Variovorax paradoxus: one gene and its partners. The protein of the gene in region 3 interacts with the protein of the main gene of each other region in a pairwise test. Links are inferred from orthologs where the notes say so. Each region holds a gene or a part of one and is shown on either strand. Other genes may lie near its edges. The genes, in order: rlmN, QFZ42_RS24035 and ftsZ.

The links.
Region 1: the proteins of ftsZ (region 3) and rlmN interact in binary tests that used the Escherichia coli proteins (3 or more experiments, as listed by UniProt). The link is inferred for Variovorax paradoxus from one-to-one orthologs.
Region 2: the proteins of ftsZ (region 3) and QFZ42_RS24035 interact in binary tests that used the Escherichia coli proteins (3 or more experiments, as listed by UniProt). The link is inferred for Variovorax paradoxus from one-to-one orthologs.

Annotation. Positions count from the first base shown.
Region 1 is NZ_JAUSXG010000001.1:1,826,414-1,832,955, forward strand. The notes cover bases 1,323-4,116. They hold rlmN (23S rRNA (adenine(2503)-C(2))-methyltransferase RlmN), read left to right. Parts: upstream 1,323-2,039; coding sequence 2,040-3,194; downstream 3,195-4,116. Other genes in these bases: QFZ42_RS08440 (pseudouridine synthase), read left to right, coding at 1,323-1,442; ndk (nucleoside-diphosphate kinase), read left to right, coding at 1,594-2,019; pilW (type IV pilus biogenesis/stability protein PilW), read left to right, coding at 3,199-4,062; QFZ42_RS08460 (helix-turn-helix domain-containing protein), read left to right, coding at 4,055-4,116. Outside these bases: more of QFZ42_RS08440, read left to right, coding at 1-1,322; more of QFZ42_RS08460, read left to right, coding at 4,117-5,044; ispG (flavodoxin-dependent (E)-4-hydroxy-3-methylbut-2-enyl-diphosphate synthase), read left to right, coding at 5,041-6,318; hisS (histidine--tRNA ligase), read left to right, coding at 6,334-6,542.
Region 2 is NZ_JAUSXG010000001.1:5,051,279-5,057,916, forward strand. Bases 1,065-3,954 are described here. They hold QFZ42_RS24035 (rod shape-determining protein), read right to left. Parts: upstream 3,087-3,954; coding sequence 2,043-3,086; downstream 1,065-2,042. Other genes in these bases: mreC (rod shape-determining protein MreC), read right to left, coding at 1,065-1,959; gatC (Asp-tRNA(Asn)/Glu-tRNA(Gln) amidotransferase subunit GatC), read left to right, coding at 3,300-3,599; gatA (Asp-tRNA(Asn)/Glu-tRNA(Gln) amidotransferase subunit GatA), read left to right, coding at 3,682-3,954. Outside these bases: mrdA (penicillin-binding protein 2), read right to left, coding at 1-420; rod shape-determining protein MreD, read right to left, coding at 476-997; more of mreC, read right to left, coding at 994-1,064; more of gatA, read left to right, coding at 3,955-5,169; Asp-tRNA(Asn)/Glu-tRNA(Gln) amidotransferase subunit GatB, read left to right, coding at 5,171-6,638. UniProt on the Escherichia coli protein: Forms membrane-associated dynamic filaments that are essential for cell shape determination. Acts by regulating cell wall synthesis and cell elongation, and thus cell shape.
Region 3 is NZ_JAUSXG010000001.1:4,315,117-4,321,838, reverse strand. What follows is about bases 846-3,819. They hold ftsZ (cell division protein FtsZ), read left to right. Parts: upstream 846-1,712; coding sequence 1,713-2,927; downstream 2,928-3,819. Other genes in these bases: lpxC (UDP-3-O-acyl-N-acetylglucosamine deacetylase), read left to right, coding at 3,132-3,819; ftsA (cell division protein FtsA), read left to right, coding at 846-1,543. Outside these bases: QFZ42_RS20750 (cell division protein FtsQ/DivIB), read left to right, coding at 1-287; more of ftsA, read left to right, coding at 314-845; more of lpxC, read left to right, coding at 3,820-4,055; QFZ42_RS20730 (hypothetical protein), read left to right, coding at 4,075-4,251; crossover junction endodeoxyribonuclease RuvC, read right to left, coding at 4,295-4,843; QFZ42_RS20720 (phosphatidate cytidylyltransferase), read right to left, coding at 4,845-5,834; QFZ42_RS20715 (lysophospholipid acyltransferase family protein), read right to left, coding at 6,179-6,722. UniProt on the Escherichia coli protein: Essential cell division protein that forms a contractile ring structure (Z ring) at the future cell division site. The regulation of the ring assembly controls the timing and the location of cell division.

The DNA of each region.
Region 1 (6,542 bases), 2.5 Mb from region 3 along the record:
ACGAAGAAGAAGAGCCCGACGAGGAAGAGGACGACCTCGACCGCGCGCGCCGCGCCGCCGAACGCGAGCAGCGCAATGCGTTGCCGCCCGAGCCGATCCGTTTCGCGGACGTCATTTCGGGCCAGTTCGACGCCGACGAAGAAAGCCCCGAAGTCCCGCCGCTCAAGCGGGTGCTGCTGCCGGAAGCCGATTCGCCCAAGCTGCACAAGGTGCTGGCGCAGGCGGGCCTGGGTTCGCGGCTCGAAATGGAGGCACTGATTCTCCAGGGCCGCATCTCGGTCAACAACGAACCGGCCCACATCGGCCAGCGCATCCAGTACGGCGATCAGGTCAAGATCAACGGCAAGCCGATTCGCTACCGCATCGCACCGCCCCCGCCGCGCGTCATTGCGTATCACAAGCCCGTGGGCGAAGTCGTCACGCACGACGATCCGCAGAACCGCCCCACGGTGTTCCGCAAGTTGCCGCGCCTGCAGCAGGGCAAGTGGCAATCGGTCGGCCGGCTCGACCTGAACACCGAAGGCCTGCTGCTGTTCAGCAGCTCCGGCGACCTGGCCAACCAGCTGATGCACCCCCGCTTCGGGCTGGAGCGCGAATACGCCGTGCGCGTGCTGGGTGCGCTCAGCGCCGAAGAAAAGAAGAAGCTGCTCGAAGGCGTGCGCCTCGAAGACGGCATGGCCCAGTTCGGCACCATCGAAGAGGGCGGCGGCGAAGGCTCGAACTGCTGGTACCGCGTCACCATTTCCGAAGGCCGCAACCGTGAAGTGCGGCGGCTGTTCGAATCGGTGGGCCACGCGGTCAGCCGCCTGATCCGCATCCGCTACGGCGCCATGGTGTTGCCGCGCGGACTGAAGCGCGGCGCCTGGATGGAACTCGACGAGCGTGACATCAGCGCGCTGTTCCAGGCCTCGGGCGGCGGCGCACCGCGTCCGCAGCAGCAACAACGCGGTCCCGGGGGGCAGGAGGGCGCCGGCGGCGGCCGGAACGGACGCAACAAGAAGCGCCGCGGCAACCGCAACGCCGGCGGCGGTGGCGGCGGGCAAGCGCCGCGCGACACGCGCGATCCACGCGACGAAGGCCGTGAGGCACCCATTCCGAATCCGCTGGGCGACGGCCGGCCGCCGCGCGGCGAGCGCGGGGGGCGGGGCAACCGAGGCGGCGGAGGCAACGCGGGTGGCGGCAATGCAGGCGCGCCGCCGCAGGGGCGCCGCGGCAACAACAACAACCGTGGCGGCAATCGCCAAGGTGAGGAACGTCCGCCAAGCGGCGCGAACCAGCCCGATCCGATGAAGACCTCGCTCGGCTACATCGGCGCCGACAGCTTTTCGCGCCAGCGGAAAGAGCAGCGCCAGGGGCCGGGGCGCCGCGGCGGTGGTCCGGCCGGGGGCGGCTTCGGCGGCGGCCAGGGCGGCCCAGGCGGAAATCGGCGCCGCGGGCGCTGAAAGCCAGCCGCCCGGCGCAGCCTTTCGCGGGGTTTTCACCAACCCCGGGGGCCGCGCCGGTTAAAATCAGAGGCTTTGTCGACTTACGGTGCAACATATTTGTTGCAGGTGTGACAAACCACTTCAAAATCAAAGCTCAGGAAGCATTTCAATGGCCATCGAACGTACCCTCTCCATCATCAAGCCCGACGCCGTTGCCAAGAACGTCATCGGCAAGATCGTTTCCCGCTTCGAAGCTGCCGGCCTCAAGGTCGTCGCCGCCAAGCTGGTGCATCTGTCGCGCAACGAAGCCGAGCAGTTCTACTCGGTCCACAAGGAACGTCCGTTCTTCAAGGACCTGGTCGAGTTCATGATCTCCGGCCCCGTGTTCGTGCAAGTGCTCGAAGGCGAGAACGCCATCGCCAAGAACCGCGACCTGATGGGCGCCACGGACCCGAAGAAGGCAGCCGCCGGCACCATCCGCGCCGACTTCGCCGACAGCATCGACGCCAACGCCGTGCACGGTTCGGACGCCGCCGAAACCGCAGCGAACGAAGTCGCTTTCTTCTTCGCCGGCCTCAACGTCTACGCACGCTGAAGCCATATCCCGCTGATTTCATGACCACGGCCAACCTGCTCGAATTCGATCTCGAGGGGCTGGCTGCGTTCTGCGAAAAGCTCGGCGAGAAGCGATTCCGCGCCACGCAGCTGTTCCGCTGGATCCACCAGCGTGGCGCCAGCGACTTCGCCCAGATGACCGATCTGGCCAAGTCGCTGCGCGAAAAGCTCGCCACCACCGCTCGCGTCGAGGCCCTTTCGGTCCTCACGCAGCACGAATCCAAGGACGGCACGATCAAGTGGCTGTTCGACGTCGGCGATGGCAATGCCGTCGAAGCCGTATTCATTCCCGAAGACGACCGCGGCACGTTGTGCGTGTCGTCTCAAGCCGGCTGCGCGGTGGGGTGCCGCTTCTGCTCCACCGGGCATCAGGGCTTCAGCCGCAACCTGAGCACGGGCGAAATCGTCGCCCAGCTGTGGTTTGCCGAACACTTCCTGCGCAAGCATCTGAAACGCGACGAGCGCGTCATTTCCAACGTGGTGATGATGGGCATGGGCGAGCCGCTGCAGAACTACACGGCGCTGGTGCCCGCGCTGCGCACCATGCTCGATGACAACGCCTATGGGCTGTCGCGCCGCCGCGTAACCGTGTCGACCTCCGGCGTGGTGCCGATGATCGACCGCCTGGGCGCCGATTGCCCGGTGGCCATGGCGGTGTCGCTGCACGCGCCCAACGATGCGCTGCGCGACGACCTCGTGCCGCTCAATCGCAAGTACCCCATCGCCGAACTGCTCGAGGCCTGCAAGCGCTACCTGGCGCATGCGCCGCGCGACTTCATCACCTTCGAGTACTGCATGCTCGACGGCGTCAACGACCAGCCCGAGCATGCGCGGCAGCTGGTGGAACTCGTCCGCACCCATGGCGTGTCGTGCAAGTTCAACCTGATTCCGTTCAATCCGTTTCCGGCCTCGGGTCTGCTGCGTTCGCCGCAGCCGCGCGTGCTGGCATTTGCCAAGACGCTGAGCGAGGCCGGCCTCGTGACCACCGTGCGCAAGACGCGCGGCGACGACATCGATGCGGCCTGCGGACAGCTGGCCGGCGACGTCAAGGACCGAACCCGCGCGGCCGAACGCATGGCCCAGCGCCGCGTGTCGGAGCGCACCATCGTTTTGCACCCGGTTCGCAAGACCCCCACCGTCTCCCAGGAGCACTGACCTAATGAGCATGGCCTTTTCGATGACGACCGCGAGCGCACGGCGGCTGCTGGCCGCGAGCTTTACCGGTGTCGCCGTGGCATCTCTGGCTGTTCTGCTCGCGGGCTGCGTCAATACGCGAACCACCACCACCAGCCTGGCCGACACCAGCTCGGCCAAGGGTGCCGAGATCGTGACCGAGTCCGACGAAACCAGCCGCCAGCGCCGCGCGCGCCTGCGCATGGAGCTCGCCTCGGGCTACTTCGAACACGGCCAGACCACCGTAGCGCTCGACGAGATCAAGCAGGCCCTGGTGGCCGATCCCAACTATGCGGACGCGTACAGCCTGCGGGGCCTCATCTACATGCGGCTCGAGGACGCCGGCATGGCCGAGGACAGCTTCCGCCGCGCCATTGCGATCAACCCGCGCGATCCCAATGTGCGGCACAACTACGGTTGGCTGCTGTGCCAGCAGAACCGCTTTGGCGATGCCGCCCAGCAGTTCACCGAAGCGCTCGCGGTGCCGAGCTACACCGATCGTTCCAAGACGCTCATGACGCAGGGCGTTTGCCAGCTCAGGGCCGGCCAGCGCCCTGAGGCGGAACGCAGCCTCATGCAGGCCTACGAGATCGATGCCGGCAATCCGGTGGTCGGATTCAATCTGGCCTCGCTGCTGGCGCAACGCGAAGAATGGTCGCGTGCGCAGTTCTACATTCGCCGTGTCAACAACAGTCCGTCGGCCAGTGCCGAGACGCTGTGGCTCGGCATCAAGATCGAACGACGGCTCAACAACCGCGAGGCAGTTGCGCAGTTGGGGGGGCAACTGCAACGGCGCTTTCCGCAGTCCCGGGAGGCAATAGCGTACGAGCGCGGGAATTTCAATGACTGAACGGGTTTCGGAGTTCGGCACTTCCGCGGCACTGCCGCTTGCGGAAGGCGACATCACGCACAAGACGGCCGGCGACATGCTTCGCGAGGCACGCGAGGCCCACGGCCTGCATATCGAAATGGTGGCCGCGGCCCTCAAGGTGCCGCCGCAGAAGCTCATGGCGCTGGAGGCGGACGATATCGATTCGCTGCCCGACCCGGTCTTTGCCCGGGCCCTGGCAAGCAGCGTCTGCCGCGCCTTGCGCATCGACCCCGTTCCCGTGTTGGCAAAGCTGCCGGGGGCGCAGCGCGCGCCGCTGGCAACGGCCGACCGCACGCTCCAGAGCAACATCGTTTCCGGCACGCCGCGCTGGAACGGCAGCCGCTCCAACGGTCTGCCATCGCGCGCCTTGCTGATCGTCGTCGCTTTGCTGCTGGTCGGCGCAGGGGTGCTGTTCTGGCTGCCGCAGTCGGCTTTCGACCAGATCGGTGCGGCGGTGTCGCGATGGACGGCACGCGGCGAGGCCGACACAGGTTCGGTGGCCGAGGCGCCCGTGGCGGGATCGGCGCCAGGCGGAGCATCCGTGGTCGAGAACGCACCGGTCTCACCGGTCCCACCGGCCGCAAACCCAGCCACACCGGGAACGCCCGGGATGCCTGCAGCAACCGCAACAATTCCAACGCCGGGTGTGCCGCCCGCTACAGCCTTGCCCGCCGCCAACGCTTCCGCAACCGTTTCGGCGCCTGCCGCTGCCGGCAGCGGCCAGCCGCTTGTCTTCGTCGCGCGCGAAGACTGCTGGGTCACGGTCACCGAAGCCGGCGGCAAGCAGTTGCTGCGCCGTATCGTGCAGGCGGGCGAAACCGTTGGCTTGTCGGGCGCGCTGCCGCTGTCGGTGGTGGTGGGACGCGCATCGGCGGTCGATGTGCAAGTGCGCGGAAAGCCCTACGATCTGAAGCCTGTCACGCGCGGCGGCGGCGTGGCGCGTTTTGAGGTGACCTCGTGACCGACTGCACTCCGCAACCCATCGAATCGGCGGCGCCCAAGGCGCGCCGCTCGCGCCAGGCGCAGGTGGCTTGGGGCGCGCGCATCGTCACGGTGGGCGGCGACGCGCCCGTGCGGGTGCAGTCCATGACCAACACCGACACGGTCGATGCCATCGGCACGGCCATCCAGGTGAAAGAGCTCGCCGTGGCGGGCTCGGAAATGGTGCGCATCACGGTCAACACGCCGGAAGCCGCGGCCCAGGTGCCCTACATTCGCGAGCAGCTCGACCGCATGGGCATCGACGTGCCGCTGATCGGCGACTTCCACTACAACGGCCACCGCCTGCTCACCGACTATCCGGCCTGTGCCGAGGCGCTGAGCAAGTACCGCATCAATCCCGGCAACGTGGGCAAGGGCGACAAGCGCGACCGCCAGTTCGGCCAGATGATCGATGCGGCCATGCGGTGGAACAAGCCGGTGCGCATCGGCGTCAACTGGGGCAGCCTCGACCAGGAACTGCTCGCCAGCCTGATGGACATCAACAGCCAGCGCGCCGAGCCTTGGGACGCGAAGCAGGTGATGTACGAGGCGCTGATCACCTCGGCCATCGAATCCGCCAAGCTCGCCGAATCGATGGGCATGGCCGGCAACCAGGTCATCCTGTCGTGCAAGGTGAGCGGCGTGCAAGACCTGATTTCGGTCTACCGCGAACTCGCCAGGCGCTGCGACTATCCGCTGCACCTCGGCCTCACCGAAGCCGGCATGGGCACCAAGGGCACGGTGGCTTCGGCCACGGCGCTGTCCATCCTGCTGCAAGAAGGCATCGGCGACACGATTCGCGTGTCGCTCACGCCGCAGCCGGGCGAATCGCGCACGCAAGAGGTGCTGATCGCCAACGAAATTCTGCAGGCCCTGGGCCTGCGCGTGTTCGTGCCGAGCGTCACGGCCTGCCCGGGCTGCGGCCGCACCACGAGCACCACTTTTCAAGAACTCGCCAAGCAGATCGACGACTACCTGCGCATGCAGATGCCGGTCTGGCGCACGAAATATCCAGGCGTCGAAACGATGAAGGTGGCCGTCATGGGCTGCATCGTGAACGGCCCGGGCGAGAGCAAGCATGCCGACATCGGCATCAGCTTGCCCGGCACGGGCGAGGCGCCCGCCGCCCCGGTCTTCATCGACGGCGAAAAGGCCCTCACGCTGCGCGGCGACAATATCGCCAACGAGTTTCATCAACTCGTCGAAAACTACATCGAAAAGCGCTTCGGCGGCGAACACGCCGTCGCTGCCTGACACCTCCGCAGACTCATGGCTGAAAAATTGAATGCCGTCAAAGGCATGAACGACATATTGCCGCCCGAATCGGCGCGCTGGGAATGGCTCGAGGCCACCGTGCGCGACCTGATGGGGCGCTTTGCGTACCGCAACGTGCGCACGCCGATCCTGGAGCGCACGGCGCTGTTCGTGCGCGGCATCGGCGAAGTCACCGACATCGTCGAGAAGGAGATGTACTCCTT
Region 2 (6,638 bases), 730 kb from region 3 along the record:
CACCTCCTCGTCGCTCAGGCGGGTGCGGATCGGAATCGAGTCGAAGCTGCGCGAATCTTCGCGCAGGCGCTTGAAGCGGCGGCGGTCGCGCGGCGACACCTCGAGCACCTGCGTCAGGCTGTCGATGGTCTCCTCGACATCGCCCACCTTCGAGGGCGTGATCTCCAGCGTGTAGGCCGAATAGTTCGAGGCCAGCACGATGCCGTTGCGATCGAGGATCAGCCCGCGGTTGGGCACCACAGGCACGATGGCCGTGCGGTTGCTCTCGGCCTGCTCCGCCAGGTCTTCGTGCCGCACCACCTGCAGGTAGACCAATCGTGCGCCGAGCAGTCCGAAGGCGAAGAGCACCGCCATGCCGATCACGATCACGCGGCGCTTGAAGCGTGCGAGGTCGGCGGCAACGTTGCGGATTTCGGTCATGGCGGCGTGAGCTTAGGCGTGTGCAAGTGCGATGGCAAATGCGGCTGCCTCGGGCTTAGAGGGGGCGGTTTTCGTCCGGTTCCGGCGTGCGGCGCTGCGGCGCCAGCAGAAGCGCGGTTGCCAGCGGCCACAGCGCGGCCTCGATGGCCGGGGAGATGAGCACCGTCCAGCCCGGGAACACGCCGCCGCCGATCAGGCGCGTGACCACCTCGATGAACTGAGACAGCGCGAAGAGCGGCAGCACCTGCAGCGCCTGCGACGCCACCGGATACCAGAGCAGGCGCCGGTGGATGGTGATCGCGAAGAAGCCCAGCGTGGTGTAGGACAGCGCATGCTGGCCCAGCATGGACGCCTGGTGCACGTCCATGCACAGGCCGAAGACGAAGGCCGCGCCAATGCCCACGCGCATCGGCTGGTGCACGCCCCAGAACACGATGGCCAGCGCAAGCAGGTCGGGCATCCACGCGGCGCGGCCGATCGGAATCATGTTGATGAGCAGCGCCACCACGAGGCTCGACCACATGAAGAGCGGGCTGACGGGCAGCAGGAGCTGCTGCTGGCCGGGGCGTTTGATCATCGGGCGCGCTCCGCGGGTTTCTTGTCGGCCTTGTCGGTTTTCGCGGCCGGCTTGGACTCTGGCTTCTTGCGCGCTGCGGCGGTGGGTGCCGCAGGCGGTGCCGAGGGCGCGCCCGTGGGCGCCAGAACCAGCACGTAGCGCGCGGCCGTCACGCGAGCCAGCGGCACGCAGTAGATGCGCGCAAAGGCGGAGTCGGCGCGCCGCTCGATGCGCTCGATCTTCGCGACCGGCAGGCCGGGCGGATAGACGCCGTCGACGCCGCTGGTGGAGAGCAGGTCGCCCTCCTGCAGATCGGCATTGGCGGCCATGAAACGCAGCTCCAGCCCGGCGCCGTGCGCCGACGCGTCGCCGAAGGCCACGCTGCGCACGCCGGTGCGGGTGTTCTGAACCGGAATGGAAAGGTCGCGGTCGATGACCAGCGTGACCTCGCTCGTGAAGGGCTGCACCTGCGTCACCTGGCCGAGCACGCCGTAGGCGTCGATCACCGGAGAGCCGGCCGCCACGCCCTGCGTGAGCCCCTGGTCGATGACGATCTTGCGCGTGTACGGGTCCGCGGCGTCATAAAGCACTTCGGCCGCGCGGCCCGGCGCCTGGGTGGTCTGGCGAAGCTCGAGCAGCGAGCGCAGCCGCGCGTTGTCCTGCGCGAGCGTGTCGGCCTGGCTCGCGCGCTCGGCCTGCGCCATGAGCGCCTTGCGGGCTTCCTGCTCGTCGCGCTGGGCCTTTTGAAGGTCTTCGAAGTAGCGGCTGCCGCCGACCACCATCTGCACCGGCTTGAGCGCGACCCATTGCACCGGATAGAGCATCGCGCCCACGGCCGTGCGGATGGGCTGCACAAGGCGGAAGCGCGCATCGGCCACCATCAGGAACAGCGCGAGCGCGCCGAAAAAAATCAGCTTGCTCAGGGCCGACTGCCCCTGATTGAACAGGGGCGGGGCTGTGCGATCGAGCGTGCCCAAGGGCATGGTTCAGACCTGGCTGTGCAACGTCAGATGGCAAAAAGGCCGGCCTGCACACGCAGAGCCGGCCGATGATGGCGGTGGCGCATTCACTCGCTCGTGAAGATGCTTCCCAAGCGGTCCATGCGCTCGAGGGCAATGCCGCAACCGCGCACCACGCAGGTCAGCGGATCTTCGGCCACCAGCACCGGCAGGCCGGTTTCCTCGGCCAGCAGGCGGTCGAGGTCGCGCAGCAGCGCGCCGCCGCCGGTCAGCATCATGCCGCGCTCGGCGATGTCGGCGCCCAGTTCGGGCGGCGTCTGTTCCAGCGCGTTCTTCACGGCCGAGACGATGTTGTTGAGCGGATCGGTCAGGGCTTCCAGCACTTCGTTGCTGCTGATGGTGAAGCTGCGCGGCACGCCTTCGGAAAGGTTACGGCCCTTGACTTCCATTTCCTTGACTTCGGAGCCCGGGAAGGCCGAGCCGATGTTCTTCTTGATGACCTCGGCCGTCGGCTCGCCGATCAGCATGCCGTAGTTGCGGCGGATGTAGTTGATGATGGCTTCGTCGAAGCGGTCGCCACCGACGCGCACGGAGCCCTTGTAGACCATGCCGCCCAGGCTGATGACGCCCACTTCGGTGGTACCGCCGCCGATGTCGACCACCATCGAGCCCGACGCCTCGCTGACCGGCAGGCCGGCACCGATGGCCGCGGCCATCGGTTCCTCGATGAGATAGACGGAAGTGGCACCCGCCGCCTCGGCCGCGTCCTTGATGGCGCGGCGCTCGACCTGGGTGGAGCCGCAGGGCACGCAGATGATGATGCGCGGGCTCGGCGTGAGCAGCGTGCGCGGGTGCACCATCTTGATGAACTGCTTGATCATCTGCTCGGTGATCACGAAGTCGGCAATCACGCCGTCCTTCATCGGGCGGATCGCCTCGATGTTGCCGGGCACCTTGCCCAGCATGGCCTTGGCTTCGCGGCCGACGGCCTGGATCACCTTCTTGCCGTGGGGGCCGCCTTCGTGGCGGATGGCGACCACTGAGGGCTCGTCCAGCACGATGCCCTTGTTGCGGGCAAAGATCAGTGTGTTGGCGGTGCCGAGATCGATCGCGAGGTCGGTGGAAAAGTACCGACGGAAAGCTCCAAACATGTGCGGAATCCTCTGGAGCACGCCTGCGCGTCGGCAGGTCGTCGCTCTGTTTTTGGTCGTTTGACGGGGTGAATTGATCGTTTTTGGCGCAAAAGCCGGCGCGTTCGCGGGGGTTGCGGCAAAGGCGGGATAATACCTGAATCCCCCTCTGAATCCCGTGTTAGCACCCCGTTGGGCGTGCGATTACTTCCGGTTTTTCGACCGGTTCGACCCATGTCACTTTCCGCTTCAGATATTGCACGCATTGCCTCGCTGGCAAGGCTGCAGCTCGCTTCCGACGAAAGCGAGCGCATGCTCAGCCAGATCAACGGCTTTTTTGATTTAGTCGAACGTATGCGTTCGGTCGACACCGCCGGCGTCGAGCCCCTGGCCCATCCGGTGGCGGCCATCGAGGACATCACACTGCGTTTGCGCGACGACGTGGTGAGCGAGCCCAACAACCGCGAAGCCAATCAGAAGAGCGCCCCGGCCGTCGAAGCCGGGCTGTTCCTCGTGCCGAAGGTGATCGAATGAGCGCCGCCGGACCGCTCCAAGGCGCGAAGGCCCCCTCGGGGGGCAGCGCAGCACACAACGTGGCAAGCGTGGGGGTACCGCAATGAGCGGCGAATTGCATCAGATGGGCGTGGTCGCTCTGGCCAAGGCTCTGGCCGAGCGCAAGGTTTCGGCCGTCGAAGCTTCCCAAGCTTTCCTGAGCCGCATGAAGGCCCACGAATCGCTTGGTACTTTTGTCGACGTGAACGAGGAAGTCACGCTGGCCCAGGCCCGCGCGGCCGACGCGCAAATCGCCTCCGGCACCGCACCCGCGCTGGCCGGCGTGCCGATTGCGCACAAGGACATCTTCGTCACCACCGATTTCGCCACCACCGCCGGCTCGAAGATGCTCGCGGGCTACCGCTCGCCGTTCGATGCCACCGTGGTGCGCCGGCTGGCCGAAGCCGGCGCGGTCACGCTCGGCAAGCTGAGCTGCGACGAATTCGCGATGGGCTCGGCCAACGAGAACGTCGCCGTGCCCGCCGTGGGCCACGACACCGCCGTGCCGGTGCAAAACCCCTGGAACCGCGAGCGCATTCCGGGCGGCTCCTCGGGTGCCAGCGCGGCCGCCGTGGCGGCACGCCTCGCACCCGCGGCCACCGGCACCGATACCGGCGGCTCGATCCGCCAGCCGGCCTCGTTCTGCGGCGTGACGGGCATCAAGCCGACCTACGGCCGCGCCTCGCGCTACGGCATGGTGGCCTTCGCGTCGAGCCTCGACCAGGCCGGCCCGATGGCGCGCTCGGCCGAAGACTGCGCGCTGCTGCTGTCGGCCTTCTGCGGTCCCGACCTCGACCGCGATTCGACATCGCTCGACAAGCCCGCCGAGAACTTCGGCCGCTCGCTGAACGACTCGCTCGAGGGCCTGCGCATCGGCGTGCCGAAGGAGTTCTTCGGCGAAGGCGTGGCGCCCGGCGTGCGCGCCGCCGTCGATGCGGCGCTCGCGCAGTACGAGAAGCTCGGCGCCAGGCGTGTCGAAGTGAGCCTGCCGCGCACCGAACTGTCGATTCCCGTGTACTACATCCTCGCGGCGGCCGAGGCCTCGAGCAACCTGAGCCGCTTCGACGGTGTCAAGTTCGGCCACCGCGCGAAACAGTACAAAGACCTCGGCGACATGTACGAGCGCACGCGCGCCGAAGGCTTCGGCGACGAGGTGAAACGCCGCATCATGATCGGCACCTACGTGCTGTCGCACGGCTACTACGACGCGTACTACCTGCAGGCGCAAAAGGTGCGCCGCATGATCGCGGACGACTTCCAGCAGGCCTTCAAGCAGTGCGACGTGATCGCCGGCCCCGCCGCGCCGACCACCGCCTGGAAAATCGGCGAGCACGGCGACGACCCGGTGGCCGACTACCTCGCCGACATCTTCACGCTGCCCGCATCGCTCGCCGGCCTGCCCGGCATGAGCGTGCCCGCGGGCTTCGATACAGGCATGCCCGTGGGACTGCAGTTGATCGGCAACTACTTCGGCGAAGCGAAGCTGCTGAACGCAGCGCACCGCTTCCAGCAAGCCACCGACTGGCACATGCGCACGCCCGAGGGCTTTTGAGATGAGCGACCCCGTGAACACATTCGAAGCACAACAACAAGGCCGCCCGACCGGCCCGCTGGTGCGCGGCTATGAAGTCATCATCGGCTTCGAGACGCACGCGCAGCTGTCGACCGCCAGCAAAATCTTCAGCCGCGCCTCTACCGCCTTTGGCGCCGAGCCCAACACGCAGGCCTGCGCGGTCGATCTGGCGCTGCCCGGCACGCTGCCGGTGATGAACAAGGGCGCGGTCGAGCGCGCCATCAAGCTCGGCCTCGCGCTCGGCTCGCACATTGCGCCGCGCAGCGTGTTCGCTCGCAAGAACTATTTCTATCCCGACCTGCCCAAGGGCTACCAGATCAGCCAGTTCGAGATTCCGGTCGTGCAGGGCGGCGCGGTCTCCTTCTTCCTCGGCGAAGAAAAGAAGACCGTGCGCCTGGTGCGCGCCCACCTCGAGGAAGACGCGGGCAAGTCGCTGCACGAAGACTTCATCGGCCAGAGCGGCATCGACCTGAACCGCGCCGGCACGCCGCTGCTCGAGATCGTGACCGAGCCCGACATGCGCTCCACCGCCGAGGCCGTGGCCTATGCGCGTGAGCTGCACAAGATCGTCACCTGGATCGGCATCTGCGACGGCAACATGCAGGAAGGCAGCTTCCGCTGCGACGCCAACGTGTCGGTGCGCAAGCCCGGCGAGAAGCTCGGCACGCGGCGCGAGATCAAGAACCTGAACAGCTTCAAGTTCATGCAGCAGGCCATCGACTACGAGATCAACTCGCAGATCAACGAGCTCGAGGACGGCCGCAAGATCGAACAGGCCACCGTGCTGTTCGACCCCGACACTGGCGAGACGCGCACCATGCGCACCAAGGAAGACGCGGCCGATTACCGCTACTTTCCCGACCCGGACCTGCCACCGCTCGCCATCGAGCCCGAATGGATCGAGCGCGTGCGCACCACCATGCCCGAACTGCCGCGCGCCATGGCCGAGCGCTACGTGCGCGACCACGGCATGTCGGAATACGACGCGGCGCAGCTCACGCAGAGCCCGGCGCTCGCGCGCTACTTCGATGAAGCGGTGAAGGCCGGCGCAACGCCCAAGCTCGCGAGCAACTGGATCACCGGCGAGATGGCGCGCCGCCTGAACGCGCAGGAAATCGGCATCGAAGCCGCACCGGTCACGGCACAGCAGCTCGCCCAGCTGGTGCAACGCGTCGCCGACGGCACGCTGCCCAACAACGCGGCGCGCCAGGTGTTCGATGCCCTGTGGACCGGCGAAGGCAGCGATGTCGACGCGATCATCGAAGCCAAGGACCTGAAGCCGATGAACGATACCGGCGCGCTCGACAAGATCCTGGACGAAGTCATCGCCAAGAACCAGAAGAACGTCGACGAGTACCGCGCCGGCAAGGAAAAGGCGCTGAACGGCCTCGTGGGCCAGGTGATGAAGGCCAGCGGCGGCAAGGCGAACCCCGCGCAGGTCACCGAAC
Region 3 (6,722 bases):
TCTTCCAGCCCTACGACTTCGGCGTCGACGAGCTCACGCTCTCGAGCCGGGGCAGTTGGAAGGTGGTGCTGAGCAGCGGCGCCGAAATCGAGCTTGGCCGCGGCCAGCCCGAGGAAGTGGCCGCCCGCGCGCAACGTTTCCTGAAAACCGTGACCCAGGTCGCGGGCCAATACCACCGCACCGCGGCGGACATCGAAGGGGCCGACCTGCGCCACAACGATGCCTATGCGCTGCGCCTTCGTGGCGTCACCACGGTCGTTACCGACCCGAAGACCAAGAAGAAATAAATAGAAGCGAATACCGAGGACATTCAATGCCCAAAGAATACAAAGACCTGGTCGTAGGACTTGACATCGGCACCGCCAAGGTCATGGTGGTGGTGGCCGAGGTGCTGCCCGGCGGCGAACTCAAGCTCGCCGGGCTCGGCATCGCGCCGAGCAACGGCCTGAAGCGCGGCGTGGTGGTGAACATCGACGCCACCGTGCAGAGCATCCAGCAGGCCTTGAAGGAGGCCGAACTGATGGCCGACTGCAAGATCAGCCGCGTCTACACGGGCATTACCGGCAGCCACATCCGCGGCATCAATTCGAGCGGCATGGTGGCGGTGAAGGACAAGGAAGTCACGCCGGCCGACGTGGCCCGCGTGGTGGAAACCGCGCGCGCGATCAACATCTCGAGCGACCAGCGCCTGCTGCTGGTGGAGCCGCAGGAATTCGTGATCGACGGACAGGACGTGAAGGAGCCGATCGGCATGAGCGGCATGCGGCTCGAGGCCAAGGTGCACATCGTGACCGGGGCGCAGAGCGCGGCCGAGAACATCATCAAGTGTGTGCGCCGCTGCGGCCTCGAGGTCGACCAGCTGATGCTGAACCCGCTGGCTTCGAGCCAGGCGGTGCTGACCGAAGACGAGCGCGAGCTCGGCGTGGTGCTGGTCGACATCGGCGCGGGCACCACCGACGTGGCCATCTTCACCAACGGCGCCATCCGCCACACGGCGGTGATCCCGATTGCGGGCGACCTCATCACCAGCGACATCGCGATGGCGCTGCGTACGCCCACCAAGGACGCGGAAGACATCAAGGTCGAGAGCGGCTACGCCAAGCAATTGCTCGCCGACCCCGACCAGCAGGTGGAAGTGCCCGGCCTCGGCGACCGCGGCCCGCGCATGCTGAGCAAGCAGGCGCTGGCGGGCGTGATCGAGCCGCGCATCGAGGAAATCTTCTCGCTGGTGCAGCAGGTGGTGCGCGAATCGGGCTACGAAGAGGTGCTGTCCTCGGGCGTGGTGCTGACCGGCGGCAGCGCAGTGATGCCCGGCATGGTCGAGCTCGGCGAAGACATCTTCCTGAAGCCGGTGCGCCGGGGCATTCCGAAGTATTCGAGCGCGCTGTCCGACATGGTGGCGCAGCCGCGCGCGGCCACCGTGATGGGCTTGCTCGAAGAGGCTCGCTTCGCACGCATGCGCGGCTTCAAGGTCGCGCAGAAGAACGGATCCGTAAAGACTGCGTTCGGACGTTTCAAGGACTTCATCGTGGGGAACTTCTGACCATGAATCACTCCTCACTCTGGCTCGCACGCGGCGGTCCGCCCTTGCATTTCAACGAGCGATGGCGGCGCACAGGTCCACCATCGCGACGACAACTTCGTTGAACTCGTCAAGACACTTAAAAAATTCATAGATACACAACGGCAACTGCAAATTCAAGGAGTTAGAAATGACCATCGAAATGATCGAAGTCGAAGAATTCAACCAAGGCACTCAGATCAAGGTGATCGGCGTCGGCGGTGGCGGCGGCAATGCCGTCGCGCACATGATGGAGCGTGGCGTGCAGGGCGTTCAGTTCGTCTGCGCCAACACCGATGCGCAGGCGCTCCAGCGCAGCAACGCGCACAAGAACATCCAGCTGGGCACCAGCGGCCTGGGCGCCGGCAGCAAGCCCGACAAGGGCCGTGAAGCGGCCGAACTCGCGGTGGACGACATCCGCGCGGCCATCGACGGCGCGCACATGCTGTTCATCACGGCCGGCATGGGCGGCGGCACCGGCACCGGCGCCGCACCCGTGATCGCGCGTGTCGCGAAGGAAATGGGCATCCTCACCGTGGGCGTGGTGACCAAGCCCTTCGACTGGGAAGGCGGCCGCCGCATGACCAACGCTGACGCCGGCCTGGCCGAGCTCGAGGCGAACGTCGATTCGCTGATCGTGGTGCTCAACGAGAAGCTGCTCGACGTGCTGGGCGAGGACATCACCCAGGACGAAGCCTTCGCACATGCCAACGACGTGCTCAAGAACGCCGTGGGCGGCATCTCGGAAATCATCAACGAGTACGGCGGCGTGAACGTCGACTTCGAAGACGTGCGCACCGTGATGGGCGAACCGGGCAAGGCCATGATGGGCACGGCCGCGGCCGCAGGCCCGGACCGCGCGCGCATCGCTGCCGAGCAGGCCGTGGCCTGCCCGCTGCTCGAAGGCATCGACCTCTCGGGTGCCAAGGGCGTGCTGGTGCTGGTGACGGCATCGAAGGGTTCGCTGAAGCTCAACGAGTCGAAGCTCGCGATGAACACCATCCGCGCCTACGCCTCGCCCGATGCGCACGTGATCTACGGCGCCGCCTACGACGAAAGCCTCGGCGACGAAATGCGCGTGACCGTGGTCGCCACCGGCCTGTCGCGCGCCGACGCACGCCGTCAGGCTCCGACGCTCGAAGTGATCCGTACCGGCACCGACAACATCCCGTTCCACGTGCCCACGCTCGGCGGTACCGGCCATGCCGGCCACGGCCACACCAGCCAGCCGAACTACGACGGCATGGCGGTGCCCAGCGTGTGGCGCACCAACCGCACGATGGCTGCGGCCAAGGTCGATGCGCTGTCGTCGGGTGGCATGGACGATTTCGAGATTCCTGCATTCCTGCGCCGTCAGGCCGACTGACGCCAGGCCACCGAACGCAGAGGGCACGAAGGTTCGCAAGGGGTGACGGGGAAGACCTGAAAGGGACTTCCGCCGGCCCTAGGCGCTGCGTTCGCTTCGTGCCCCTTGCGTCCATCGTGGGCGCTTGAAATAGAACCTATGTCTATCGGTGCCATAGCGAGGGGCATAGGCCGCCACGCGCGCCGCGCGCCTAAAATCGCGGGCGTGCTGCAACAACGAACCCTCAAGTCGATCAGCCGCGCCGTGGGCGTGGGGCTTCACAGCGGCCAACGCGTGGAACTCACGCTGCGCCCCGCTCCGGCGGACACCGGCATCGTGTTCCGGCGCGTCGACCTGCCCGAGCCGGTCGACATCCGCATGACGGCCGAAGCGGTGACCGACACGCGCCTGGCTTCCACGGTCTCGACGGGCGGAGCGAAGGTGCAGACGGTCGAGCACCTGATGTCGGCCTGCGCGGGTCTCGGCATCGACAACCTCTACATCGATATCACGGCCGACGAAGTGCCGATCCTCGACGGGTCGGCCTCTTCGTTCGTGTTCCTGCTGCAAAGCGCGGGCATCGAACTGCAGAAGGCGCCGCGCCGTTTCATTCGCGTGACCCGCAAGGTCGAGGTGCGCGAGGGCGAGGGCGCCAACGAGAAGTGGGCCAGCCTGGAGCCATACCACGGCTACAAGTTGAGCTTCGAAATCGACTTCGATCACCGCGTGGTCAATTCCACCGGCCAGCGCGTGGAGTTCGACCTCGGCACCGATTCATACAGCCGCGACATCGCGCGCGCCCGCACCTTCGGCTTCACGAAGGAAGTCGAGTACATGCGCAGCAAGGGCCTGGCGCTCGGCGGCGGGCTCGACAACGCCATCGTGATGGACGACACCAAGGTGCTCAATGCCGGCGGTCTGCGCTACGACGACGAGTTCGTGAAGCACAAGATCCTCGACGCCATGGGCGACCTGTACATCATCGGCAAGCCGCTGCTCGCGGCCTACACCGCATTCCGATCGGGCCATGCGCTCAACAACAAGCTGCTGCGCGAGCTGCTGGCGAACAGCGACGCCTACGAGGTCGTGACCTTCGAAGACGAGAAGCGCGCACCGCGCGGTTTCGGCGAAGTGGCGCGGGCCTGGTAGGCAAGCCTCCTTTTCGGCGATGCTTGTCTTCCGCTGGGCCATCCTGCTGCTTCTGCTGGTGGCCGGCGTGTCGTTCGCCTTCTATGCAGGAACGGGGCAGGTCAAGTACCGGCACTTCGGCTGGATCGTGCTCAAGTGGACCCTGCTTGCGGCGTTCGGCTTCTTTGCCGTCCTGATCGCCGAACGGGTGGCTTAGGCTCGCAGGCTTCGCGGCCGGCCAACGAGAGCCTGAAAGGGCGCTACCTCGAACGACCTTGCCGGTAGGTGCCGGCGTGTGTCTTCGACAGCTCGGCCGCCTCGGCCAACCGTGCCATCGACCGGCCCACCTGCGCATGCGTGATGGCAATGCCGAGCGCGTCGGCCGCGTCGGCACCGGGCAGACCCGGCAGATCGAGCAGGCGCTTCACCATCTCTTGCACCTGCGCCTTGGCGGCCTGGCCATGGCCGGCCACCGCTTTCTTCATTTGCAGCGCGGTGTATTCCGCCACCGTGAGCTTGCTGTTCACCAGCGAGGTCACGCAGGCACCGCGGGCCTGGCCCAGCAGCAGTGTCGACTGCGGGTTGACGTTGACGAAAATGATTTCGACGGCCGACGCATCGGGCTGGTAGCGCTCGGCAATTTCGCCGATGCCGTCGAACAGCACCTTGAGGCGTGCCGGCAGATTGCCGGTGCCCAGGTGCCGGGTGCTGATGGTGCCGCTCGCCACGTAGCGCAGCGCATGGCCATCCGCATCCACCACGCCGAAGCCGGTGGTGGTCAAGCCGGGGTCGATGCCGAGAATGCGCATGTCAGAGGTTGAAGTACCAACGGATCGAGTGGAAGAAGATGGGCGCGGCGAAGCACAGCGCGTCCACACGGTCGAGCAGGCCGTTGGCGCCGGTCACGCCCGCGCCTTTCTTGCCCCAGTTCGGAATGCCGCGGTCGCGCTTGAGCGCCTTCATCACGAGGTGCCCCATCGATCCCGCAACGCAGGCGATGATGGACACGGCGAGCGCTTGGCCGAACTTGAAGGGCGTGATGAACGAGAACAGCGCGCCCACCAGGCTGGCGACCACGATGCCGATGCCCCAGCTGGTCCAGTTGAAGCTGCGGCTCACATTGGGCGCGAAGGGCTTGCGCTGCGTGCGGCGCGAGATCACGTGCTGCACCAGCACCGAGGTCTGCACCACGAACACCAGGAAGAACACGAGAAAGGCGCTCTTGCCTTCGTAGCCCGGAAAGCTCAGCAGCAGCAGCGCCGGCACGTGGCTCATGCCGTAGACACAGACCATGATGCCCCACTGCAGCTTGGCGTTGCGCTCGAGAAAGTGGCTGGAGTCGTCGGCGAGTGCGCTGGCGACCGGAATCGCGAGGAACACGTAGACCGGAATGAACACGGTGAACAGGTCGAAGCGCGCGGTGCCTACGAGCCAGAACTGGATCGGCAGCACCACGAAAAAGGCCAGGATCAGGCTGCGGTGGTCTCCGCGTCGTGTGGGTGAGAGCGTGATGAACTCACGCAGCGCAAAGAAGGCGATGAGCGCGAACAGGACGGTGGCCACCGTTTCGCCGAGTGCCCAGCCGACCCAGAACACGACCACCATGAACCAGGTGGTGCCCAGCAACTTGCGGTAATGGGCGAGCTCGGCTTGCCAGGTGGCGTCGTGCACGGGGTTGCGGCGTTCCCTGAAGCTCAGGAAGAGTGCCGTGGTGCTCGCGACGACGAGCAGGCCGAAGACGATGAGGAAGAGGGCCGCGACTTGTTGCGTCGGCGTGAGGCTGCGCAGGAACTGGTTCATGTCAGTTTTTTGTTGCGCGCTGTTGTTGGTGGCTGCGTTCTAGGCGCTCTTGTTCAGGGCGCGTGCACAGGCCACCGGGTACTCCCCTCCGCGAATGTCCCCCGGCTTCGCCTCCTCCTTGATTTCGCTGCGGGGAGCACCCGATGCCCTGTGCACTGGGACACGCTCGTGGTGTACGGCCGATCAACGACCGGCGTGCATAACGCTCACGTCGATGGGGTGCCTTGCGCAGCGAAATCAAGGGGGAGGCCGCAGGCCGGAGGACATTCGCGGAGCAAGGTACCCCGTCGGCGGGTGCGCGCCCCGAATGACGCACAACACGGCGCAAAGAGAAAGCTTTCATTTCAGACATCGCGCAAAGCGATCACCGCAGCACGCGCGCGATCGAGGAACGGGCGGCGCTCTTCGCTTTCTTCCACACGGATCGGCGCACCGAATGTGACCGAACACAAGATCGGCACCGGCACGATCTCGCCCTTGGGCATGACGCGCTGCACGTTGTCGATCCATGCCGGCACCAGCACCACTTCGGGAAACATCGTCGCGAGCGTGTAGAGGCCGGACTTGAATTTTTGCGGTTCGCCCGTGTGGCCGCGCGTGCCTTCGGGAAAGATGATGATCGAGTCGCCGCTGCGCAGCGCTTCGACCAAGGGTGCGAGCGGGTCGGCGACTGGGGGTTCAGCGGGGGCGGAGGGCTCTGCTTCCGCCGTCACGGCCGGCGGTTCGACAGGGGGGGCGGCCGGCGGGGAAGGTGGAGGCGCAGGAAGATCGAGCCGCCCTTGCACTTCATCGAACGCCTCGGGGGTGACATCGACGACAGGCGATGCCGTCGGCGCCATCGGCAGCAACGGCTCCATCGAAGGCTCGATGCGCTCGGCTTGCGGTCCA